One region of the Anaerotignum faecicola genome, then DNA from elsewhere that is predicted to be linked to it. Evidence: a T-box and tRNA genes for the amino acid it is inferred to sense, from the RefSeq annotation. Region 1 holds a T-box; the other holds one or more tRNA genes.
The links. A T-box is a leader RNA that pairs with one kind of tRNA and senses whether it is charged. The one in region 1 lies ahead of pheS (phenylalanine--tRNA ligase subunit alpha), so its partner is inferred to be a tRNA-Phe.
Positions count from the first base shown of each region.

Region 2: it encodes a tRNA-Phe, which carries the amino acid that the T-box ahead of pheS (phenylalanine--tRNA ligase subunit alpha) is inferred to sense. The anticodon was not compared.

Region 1 is NZ_BHVZ01000002.1:218,169-223,068, reverse strand. It holds gene EJE48_RS06865 (sodium-dependent transporter) at 1-1,050, opposite strand, end outside; gene EJE48_RS06860 (replication-associated recombination protein A) at 1,242-2,561, shown strand; T-box leader at 2,627-2,849, shown strand; gene pheS (phenylalanine--tRNA ligase subunit alpha) at 2,934-3,953, shown strand; gene pheT (phenylalanine--tRNA ligase subunit beta) at 4,182-4,900, shown strand, end outside.
Region 2 is NZ_BHVZ01000001.1:1,108,959-1,113,858, reverse strand. It holds gene EJE48_RS05445 (MBL fold metallo-hydrolase) at 1-134, opposite strand, end outside; gene EJE48_RS05440 (GNAT family N-acetyltransferase) at 260-736, shown strand; gene EJE48_RS05435 (helix-turn-helix transcriptional regulator) at 911-1,105, shown strand; gene EJE48_RS05430 (DUF6773 family protein) at 1,127-1,573, shown strand; gene rpsF (30S ribosomal protein S6) at 1,721-2,008, shown strand; gene EJE48_RS12400 (single-stranded DNA-binding protein) at 2,035-2,478, shown strand; gene rpsR (30S ribosomal protein S18) at 2,506-2,733, shown strand; tRNA gene EJE48_RS05415 (tRNA-Phe) at 2,870-2,942, shown strand; gene EJE48_RS05410 (NusG domain II-containing protein) at 3,072-3,434, shown strand; gene EJE48_RS05405 (Gx transporter family protein) at 3,439-3,936, shown strand; gene EJE48_RS05400 (DUF6198 family protein) at 4,028-4,900, opposite strand, start outside.

The DNA of each region.
Region 1 (4,900 bases):
GGTAAGGCAGGCAGGCACGCGGGCAAAGTTGAATTTTTCCTGTAGGGTTGCGATGGGCGTTTCATACAGATTGAGGAGAGAGGTCATCCCTGCGAACAGCACTGCCACAAAGAAAATGATGGCGAACAGAGAGCCGCCGGGCATGCTGTGGAACAGATGCGGCAGGAAGATGAACATCAGCCCGGGACCGCCCTGATCCAGCTGAGAGCCTGTGGTTGCCATGGCAGGAATGATGACCAGTGCCGCAAGGCATGCCGCCAGAGTATCAAAGAAGGCAACGCGCGCCGCAGAGGCAGGAATATTTTCTTCATCGGAGAGATAGGAGCCATAGATGATGGTGCCGTTGCCTGCGATGGAGAGGGAGAAGAACGCCTGTCCGAGTGCGTAAATCCATGTCATAGGGCTTTTCAGTGCGACAGGGTCTACACGAAAGATATAGCGATAGCCTGCAACTGCACCGGGCTGTAATGCAATATAGACAGCAAGCCCGACAAACAGCAGAAAAAACAGCGGCATCATGATTTTATTTGCTTTTTCGATGCCCTGCCCAATGCCCATCATCATAATCAGGATGCAGAGGAGCAGTGCCGCAATCTGCCACCCGTTATTGCCGAAGGCGCTTGCCATGCCGCCAAATGCTGCCGCATAGGAATCGACATCCGCAGGGGCAAGGGTTGCACCGGTAAATGTGCCGACGGCGTATTTCAGAATCCAGCCCATGACAACGGTGTAGCCGATTGCCATTGCCAGTGCGCCGACCATGGGAATCAGCCCCAATGCCTCCCCCAGCTTGCGCTTGCCGCGGCTTTCCAGAGCCATACCGAAGGCATTGACAGGGCCGGAGCGTGCCGCACGCCCGAATGCCATTTCCCCGATGACACCTGTTGCGCCAATCAGCACAACAAAGATAAAATAAGGAATCAGAAAGGAACCGCCGCCGTAAAGGGAGACCCTTGTCGGGAACATCCAGAGATTGCCCATGCCGACCGCGGAACCCACGCAGGCAAGGATGAAGCCGAGCCTGTTGGTAAAAGAATCACGTTTTTTCATAAGTTTCTCCTTTATAAATGATAAATGCCTGTGTAGTATACCATTTTTTTCGGGAGAAGGACAGAATAAAACGGAAAATTGTGCAGAATCGGATGATTTTTTTGAGGAACAGCGGGCAGATTCTTTTCCTTGAAATAAAGGAAAATCTACTATAAAATAGAAGGAGTGTTTAGGGAAAGTCGGTGAGAAAAATGGACTTATTTGAATATAACCGCAGCTTGCAGGGCGGCAAGGAGGCACCGCTTGCGGCAAGGATGCGCCCAAGCTGCCTGGAGGATTTTGTCGGACAGGAGCATATTGTCGGGAAGGGCAAGCTGCTTTACAGAGCCATTCAGAGCGATAGGCTCAGCTCTGTTATTTTTTATGGCCCGCCGGGGACAGGCAAGACCACTCTGGCGAAAATCATTGCCAACACCACGAAAAGCAAATTCTGCCAGATTAACGCGACAACGGCAGGCATAAAGGAGATTAAGGAAACGGTGGAGGATGCCAAGGCGGAGCTTGGGATGTACGGCAAAAAGACGATTTTGTTTATTGACGAGATTCACAGGTTTAACAAAAGCCAGCAGGATGCCCTTCTGCCGCATGTGGAGGACGGGACGCTGATTTTGATTGGGGCGACAACGGAAAATCCTTATTTTGAGGTGAATAAGGCGTTGGTTTCCCGCTCGATTGTCTTTGAGCTGCGGCAGCTTGAGGACAGGGACATCAAAAGGCTGCTGGAGCGGGCGTTGACGGATGAGAAAAACGGCATGGGCGTTTATCATGCGAGGATGGATGCGGACGCGATGGATTTTCTTGCAAATACGGCAAACGGGGACGCGAGAGCCGCGCTCAACGCTTTGGAGCTTGCGGTGCTGACAACGGAGCCGCAGACGGACAAAACGATTCACATTACCTTGGAGGAGGCACAGGAGTGTATCCAGAAGCGCGCGCTGAATTATGATAGGGATGGGGACAACCATTATGATACGATTTCCGCGTTCATCAAGAGCATGCGCGGATCTGACCCAGATGCGGCTTTGTATTATCTGGCGAAGATGATTTATGCAGGGGAAGACCCGAAATTTATTGCGCGGCGGGTTGTTATCTGTGCATCGGAGGATGTCGGCAATGCAGATCCGCACGCTTTGCAGGTGGCGGTTTCTGCCATGCAGGCGGTCAATTTTATCGGGATGCCGGAGGGGCGGATTCCCTTGGCGCAGGCGGTGACATACGTTGCCTGTGCGCCGAAAAGCAATGCCGCCTATCTTGGGATTGACAAGGCGCTGAGCGATGTACGCAATATTCGGATTCGGACGGTGCCGCCGCACCTGAAGGACAGCCATTACAGCGGTGCGAAGGAATTGGAGCATGGCGTAGGCTACAAATACGCACATGATTATCCCGGACATTATGTGAAGCAGCAATATCTGCCGGATGAATTGGTTGGCACGGTATATTATGCAATGACGGAGAACGGCGTGGAGCGGCGCATGCAGGAGCATCTGAGGCGGCTGAAGGGGGAGTAACAGGATTTTTCTTGGAAATTTCTTGACTTTCCGATTTGATATGTTAAAATAAATTTATTATGATTTGAATGACTGTGAAGATGAAAAGTACGCAGTGAACCATCTCCAGAGAGAGGGCTTTCGGGGAAACCTGAGCTGAAAGAGCCCTTAGCCTGTGAAGCTGCGGAAGTTCCCATCGGAGTCGGCTTTCTGAACAGAGCAGTAGGAAAGCCCGTTTCGTGCTCGTTACGCATCAGAGTGCCTGTGATAGCAGGAATTTGGGTGGTACCGCGAGCCTTCGTCCCTTTGTGTGACGGAGGCTTTTTCTTTTTGGGTGTGCCCCACCCCGTAAAAATCTGAAAAAAACCTTGCAAAAGAGAGGAGAAAGCAAAAATGAAGGATAAGCTGAAACAAATCCAGCAAAAAGCGCTGAGCGCATTCCAGGATGCAAGAGAAATCAAGGATGTAGATGATTTAAAGGTGAAATTTCTGGGCAAGAAGGGCGAATTGACCGCCATTCTGAAGGAAATGGGCAAGCTTTCCGCAGAGGAAAGACCTGTCATCGGGCAGATGGCGAATGAAGTGAGACAGAGCATTGAAAAAATGCTGGAGGAAAGCAAGAAACGTCTGGAAGCGGCAGAGCTGGCACACAGACTGGAGGCAGAAAAAATCGACGTAACCATGCCCGGTAAGGAAAGACCCGAAGGGCATAAGCACCCCATGAGCATTGTAATCGACGAAATTTGCGATATCTTCAAGGGCATGGGCTACGAGGTGGCTGACGGCCCTGAGGTGGAAAAGGATTATTATAACTTTGAGGCACTGAATATTCCTGCAAACCATCCGGCAAAGGATGAGCAGGATACCTTCTATATCAATGGGGATATTCTGCTGCGTACACAGACCTCTCCTGTGCAGGTGCGTACCATGGAAAAGGGCAAGCTGCCGATTCGTATGGTCTGCCCCGGTGCGGTATATCGTTCCGATGAGGTGGATGCAACCCATTCCCCTGTATTTCATCAGTTAGAGGGCATGGTAATTGATAAGAACGTAACCATGGGCGATTTGAAGGGCGCATTGGCTGTGTTTGCGAAGGAGCTGTTCGGTGAGGATACAAAGGTTCGTTTCCGCCCGCATCACTTCCCCTTCACAGAACCCAGTGCGGAAATGGACGTAACCTGCTTTGCTTGTGGCGGCGAGGGCTGTCGTGTATGCAAGGGCGAGGGCTACATTGAGCTGCTGGGCTGTGGTATGGTACACCCAAAGGTGCTGAAAATGAGCGGCATTGACCCTGAGGAATACAGTGGATTTGCATTTGGTATGGGTCTGGAGCGTGTAGCAATGCAGAGATACGGCATTACAGACCTGCGTCTGCTGTTTGAAAACGATGCGAAATTCCTGAAGCAGTTCTAATAGACCGCAAAGGATTGCGGGGCGTTGATTCAAGCAGGCTTTGCTTCGCAAACCTTGCCCTTCGGGCAACCGCCGCATCTGTTCGGCGGTGCGTACCCACACCCCACGAGGGGAAAGGGATGAGAACAAAAACAGGATTCAAGTTGAGTATATCTGCCTGCAAAGAGGGGAATCTCTTGCAGGAGTTTGAGGACAGCGTCCTCAATAGAAGAAAGGAGAGTTAATTTCATGGACGTACCTATGTCTTGGATGAAAGAATATGCACCCGTTACAGCGGATATCAAGGATTTTATTGAGGATATCACGTTGTCCGGTTCCAAAGTAGAGGGCTACACAACCGTAGCCGGTGAAATTAAAAACGTAGTGACAGGCTATATCAAGGAAATCGTAAAGCACCCTGATGCCGATAAGCTGGTCATCTGCACGATTGATGCAGGGCAGGGCAGGGACTTAACGATTGTTACCGGCGCACCCAATGTGAGAGTGGGAGATTATGTACCTGTTGCGCTGAACAATTCTGTTATCGCAGGCGGCAAGGAAATCCACACAGGCGAGCTGCGCGGAGTTGTTTCCGAAGGGATGCTTTGCTCTGTGGAGGAGCTGGGCTGCGACAGACATGATTTCCCCGAAGCACCCGAATACGGCATCTATATTTTCCCCGAACCCGTAGAATTGGGTAAGGATATTGTTGAGGTGCTGGATTTGAAGGATGAAGTGGTGGAATACGAAATCACCTCCAACAGACCCGACTGCTTCTCCGTTCTGGGGATTGCAAGAGAGGCTGCCGCAACCTATGACATTCCCTTCCATTACCCTGAAATCAAGGTGGCAGAAAAGGCGGAAGGTAAGGCAGAGGATTATGTTAAGGTAACGATTGAGAACCCTACCCTTTGCCCCAGATACGTTGCAAGAGTGGTAAAGAATGTAAAAATCGGGCCTTCTCCCAG
Region 2 (4,900 bases), on a different contig from region 1:
TTAAAGCCTGTATCAATAATAAGGGTTTCGCCGCCATCCTGCACCACATAGCAGTTGAGATTCCGCAGAGGGTTATCAGGCAGAGGGACATCTATCTGAAAAATACGGGGTTCGTTATAAACTTTTGTCAGCATTTTGTTTTCTCCTTTTTTCTTTCGTGATATACTGATTGTAACATAAAAAGGCACACCACGCCACAACAGAAGGCGCACCGCAACACGAACCAACCCAACGCAAATCAACCCAAAGGAGGATTTCCATGCTGACTATAAAACCCACCCCCGATTATGATGCCATTCTGCGCTGGAACGCAGGCAAGGACGAGGCTTTTCTGTTCCAATGGGCAGGCACAACTGCCTACCGCTATCCCTTGACGAAGGAGCAGCTCATGCGTCAGTCTGCCAAGGACGGCGTTACGGTTTTCATGGCATACGAAAACGAAGTTCCCATCGGTACGATGGAGCTTTGCGATATCGACCCTGTCCAAAAAACGGGGCGCATCTGCCGCGTACTGTTCGCAGAGGAGGCGAGAGGAAAGGGGCTTGCACACAGAGCGCTTTCCGCCCTTTGCGAAAAGGTATTTGCCAAAACGGAGCTGGAGCGGCTCTCCCTGCGTGTATACTGCTTCAATCTGCCTGCCATCCGCTGCTATGAGCGTCTCGGCTTTCTGGTAACAGAATATTTCGAGGAAGCAGATTCCCATTGGAACAATTATGCCATGGAGCGAAAAAAATAAGCCGTTTTTCTGTATAAAAAATACCTCTGTTTCGTTTTTTCTGCAAATTATTTTATATTAAATGCAATATATATTTGACATTAAGAAGGATATACTGTATAACTGAAGCATAAGGAGTGCTCTCCGGAAAGCACTCCCAAGGATATCCGAAAAACACCATTTAGGAGTGATGCTTTGAAAAATCTGAAATTAAAGGCGGCAAGAGCCGCGAAGGACCTCTCTCAGGAACAGCTTGCTCAGTTGGTCGGCGTAACGCGCCAGACCATCGGCATGATTGAAGCAGGGAACTACAACCCGACGCTCAATCTCTGCATTGCCATCTGCAAAGCATTGGACAGAACGCTGGATGAGTTATTCTGGGAGGAATAAAAACGAAACGGAGGCTTTTTTATGAAACAATACCAAGACGAGAGAACCTTGCAGGTCAGAAACCGCATTTATGCCGAACTGATGCGGATTATGCTGTGTGTGGTCGTTCTCTCCTTCTGCATAAAGACATTGTATTTCCACATGGGACTTACGCAGTGCATGACAGAATATATCCTTATGATTCTTGCGCCTGTGTATCAGGCGGTGCGCATCCGCCAGACGGAGGTGGTTCTGGGGACAGGGCAGGACAGCCGCAAGCGCACCATTCTGGATACCCTGCTGCTGCTCCTTCTAATTCCTTTTTTCCTGCGGAAAAGCGAATGGACAAACGGGGATTTTTCCGCACTGCTGCCTCCTGTGGTCTTTGTGCTTCTGTTCCTTGCGATACAGTATCTTTTTTCCCATGCGGAGAAAAAACGGGCGGAAAACCTGGAAAAACGCTATGACGCGGAGGACGAAACCAAATAAAATCGGGAAAAAACGAAAAAAATCCTTGCGTTTTCCCGCTCTCTATGGTAATCTGTTTTAGTGTCGGTCAGTTTGCCGACAGATATGAATAATCCTTGCTCTTCTCAAGGAAGAAGGGCCATTAGTCCAAAAGGAGGTGTAACCCACATGAACAAATACGAATTGGCGCTGGTTTTAAGTCCCGCACTGGACGAAGAAGGCAGAGCAGCAGAGGTAGCAAAGGTACAGGCTACACTGGAAAGATTCGGTGCAAAAATCGAAAAGGTTGATGACTGGGGCAAAAGAAAGCTCGCTTACGAAATCGCAAAGGTAAACGAAGGTTTCTACAGCTTCACAACATTCGAAGCACCCGCTGCTGCACCCGCAGAAATCGAAGCTCGTATGCGTATTATGGAAAACGTTCTGCGTTACCTGATCATCCGTAAGGACGCTTAATCAAGCGGATTGAAGGAGGTAAGATTATGAACAAAGTGATTTTGATGGGACGACTGGTAAGAGATCCTGAGGTGAGATATTCCCAAGGAGCCGAGCCCTTAGCCGTTGCCAGATACACTTTGGCGGTCAACCGCCGTTTCAAACGTCAAGGCGAGCAGGATGCCGACTTCATCGGATGCGTTGCATTCGGCAAAGCCGGTGAGTTTGCGGAAAAATACTTCAAAAAAGGTCAGATGGTCAGCATTATCGGTCGGCTGCAGGTGCGCAGCTGGGATGATAACGAGGGCAAAAAACGCTGGAGTACGGATGTTGTGGTTGAGGAACAATACTTTGCGGAAAGCAAGGCTTCCTTTGAAAACCACAAAGATGCAGCACCGGCTGCAACCGCACCCGCGCCCAAGCAGACTGCCCCTTCCGATGGCTTCTATCCCATTGATGAAAGCATCGAAGATGATGATCTCCCCTTCTAAAAATTTGAAAAAGGAGGACTTAGAATCATGATTAGAAAACGTGGTCGCAGAAAAAAACGCGTTTGCCAGTGCTGTGCAGATAAAGTAACAACAGTTGATTACAAGGATATCAGCAAGCTGAGAAGATATGTTTCCGAAAGAGGCAAAATTCTTCCCAGAAGAATCACAGGCAACTGTGCAAAGCACCAGAGAGCGCTGACAACAGCAATCAAGAGAGCAAGACACGTATCCCTGATGCCCTATACACAGGACTAATTCGATACTGTTTCGGGCGAAGCGCAGGCTTCGCCCTTTTTTTAGCAGAAAAGCAGGAAAAGCTGTAAAAAAAGTGGTTGACAAGCCCTGCTTTGTATGATATGATAAATCTCGCGTCAGACAGATGCACTTTTATGCCCAGATAGCTCAGTTGGTAGAGCAGTGGACTGAAAATCCACGTGTCACTGGTTCGATTCCGGTTCTGGGCATTTTTGCAATATTCATGAAAATCCTACTACTCGAAAAAGGAAGCAATTCGCTTCCTTTTTCTTATATGCAGAGTTTTTCAGGAGCTTTTCGATATTTTTTTGAGACCGACGCAGAAAGGCGGCAGGAAAATGAAAAAAACAGACCTTCTTCTGGTTGCAGGGGCACTTATCATCGCCGGCGGCATCTGGTTTTTCTATTCCGCAGGGGCGGAAAAAGGCAAGGGCGTGGAAATTACCGTGGGCGGAGAAAGCAAGGCATTTCTCCCTCTGGGCGAAGATGACAGCATTCGCATTGATACGGATGACGGCTACAACGTGATTACCGTGAAGGATGGGGAAGTGACCGTAAGTGAGGCGGACTGCCGCGACCAGATTTGCGTGGAGCATAAAAAAATCAGGAAAACAGGCGAAACCATCGTCTGCCTGCCTCATAAGCTTGTTGTAACCGTTACGGGGGACAAACCCGGTGATTTTGATGCGGTGGTGATGTAAAAACATGAACTACAGAAAAATTCCTTATTACGGGCTGTTTGCCGCACTGGCGATACTGATGGGCTATGTGGAGTTCATGATTCCCGTGCCTGTGCCGATTCCCGGAGTGAAGCTGGGGCTGGCAAACGTGATTGTGATTATCATGCTTTATTTTATGGATGCGAAAAGCGCATTTTTTGTTTCGCTGATTCGTGTGCTGCTTTCGGGACTGCTGTTTGCAGGCTTTGCCGGCATGCTCTACAGCTTGGCAGGGGCATTATGCAGCTTTGCGGTGATGGTGCTTTTGCAGAAAACGGGGAAATTCAGCATGATCGGCGTTTCCGTTGCAGGCGGTATTTTTCATAATGTCGGTCAGATTGTGGTTGCGTCGCTTGTGGTGCAGAATGTGCGGATGGCATATTATTTGCCCTTCCTGCTCGTTTCGGGCGTGGTAACGGGGGTGCTGATTGGGATTGTGGCACAGACGGCGTTAAAGCATTTAAGTCAGAAACCACGTTTTTGACTTGGTTAGACAGAGGAATAAACAGACGGGACATTTCCCGAACCCTTTCAAAATAAAAACGGATGCTTCAAAAGAAGCACCCGTTTTTTGTTTACATCATTTTCCGAAGGACATATTTTGTGATGTTGCTCATATTGATAATGCCAATCATTTTGCCATTTTCCAGAACGGGGGCTTTCTTGATATGGTTTTCGGTGAGAATCTGGCAGACCTCGCCCAATTCCATTTCCGCGCCGACGGAAATGACCTGTTTTTTCGCGATATCCCTTACCTGCATTGCCATGAGCTCCTTTGTGCGTTCCTCGAAATTCGGCAGCTCCTGCAAGGCGGAGGCATTGATAAACAGCGGCTCCACATCCGCAAGGAAGCGCAGGATATCCCCATCGGAAAGGAAGCCGATCAGGTTCTGGCTGCCATCTGTGACAGGCACGCCGCTGATTTTCTTTTCTGTGATGAGGTGCAGAGCATCGCGGATAGAGGTTTCTTCGGAAACGGTATAAACCTCCTGCTTCATGATGGCAAGCAACGGCGACTGCGCTGTTTCTTTTTTCGTAACACCGAGAATCGCGTCTCTTTGTGCGCCGCATTTTTTTGTAATCCAGCGCAGCTCCATACCGACCAGAATGGCGGCGGCAATCGTACCGATGCCGACACTGCCGAGAGAATGTAAGCAGATAAGACAGGTCACAAGAGAAATGACTACCATGGTCACATCAAAGGCAATCTTAACCGTCGGGAAGGGCTTCTTAATGGTCTTGGAGATGGCAAGCATTGCTCCCTCCCCTGCCAGCGGAATGATATCCGCAGGGACATACCAGAACAGCCCGAAGGCAATCAGCCCCGTACTGAACAGCATCATGGCAAGGCGCACGATGAGATTTGTCGGGTCGGGGAAAAACACCATCAGCGAATTGCAGAAGGTCGTGAAATATCCGAACAGAATCCCTGCAAAAATCTGCAATAA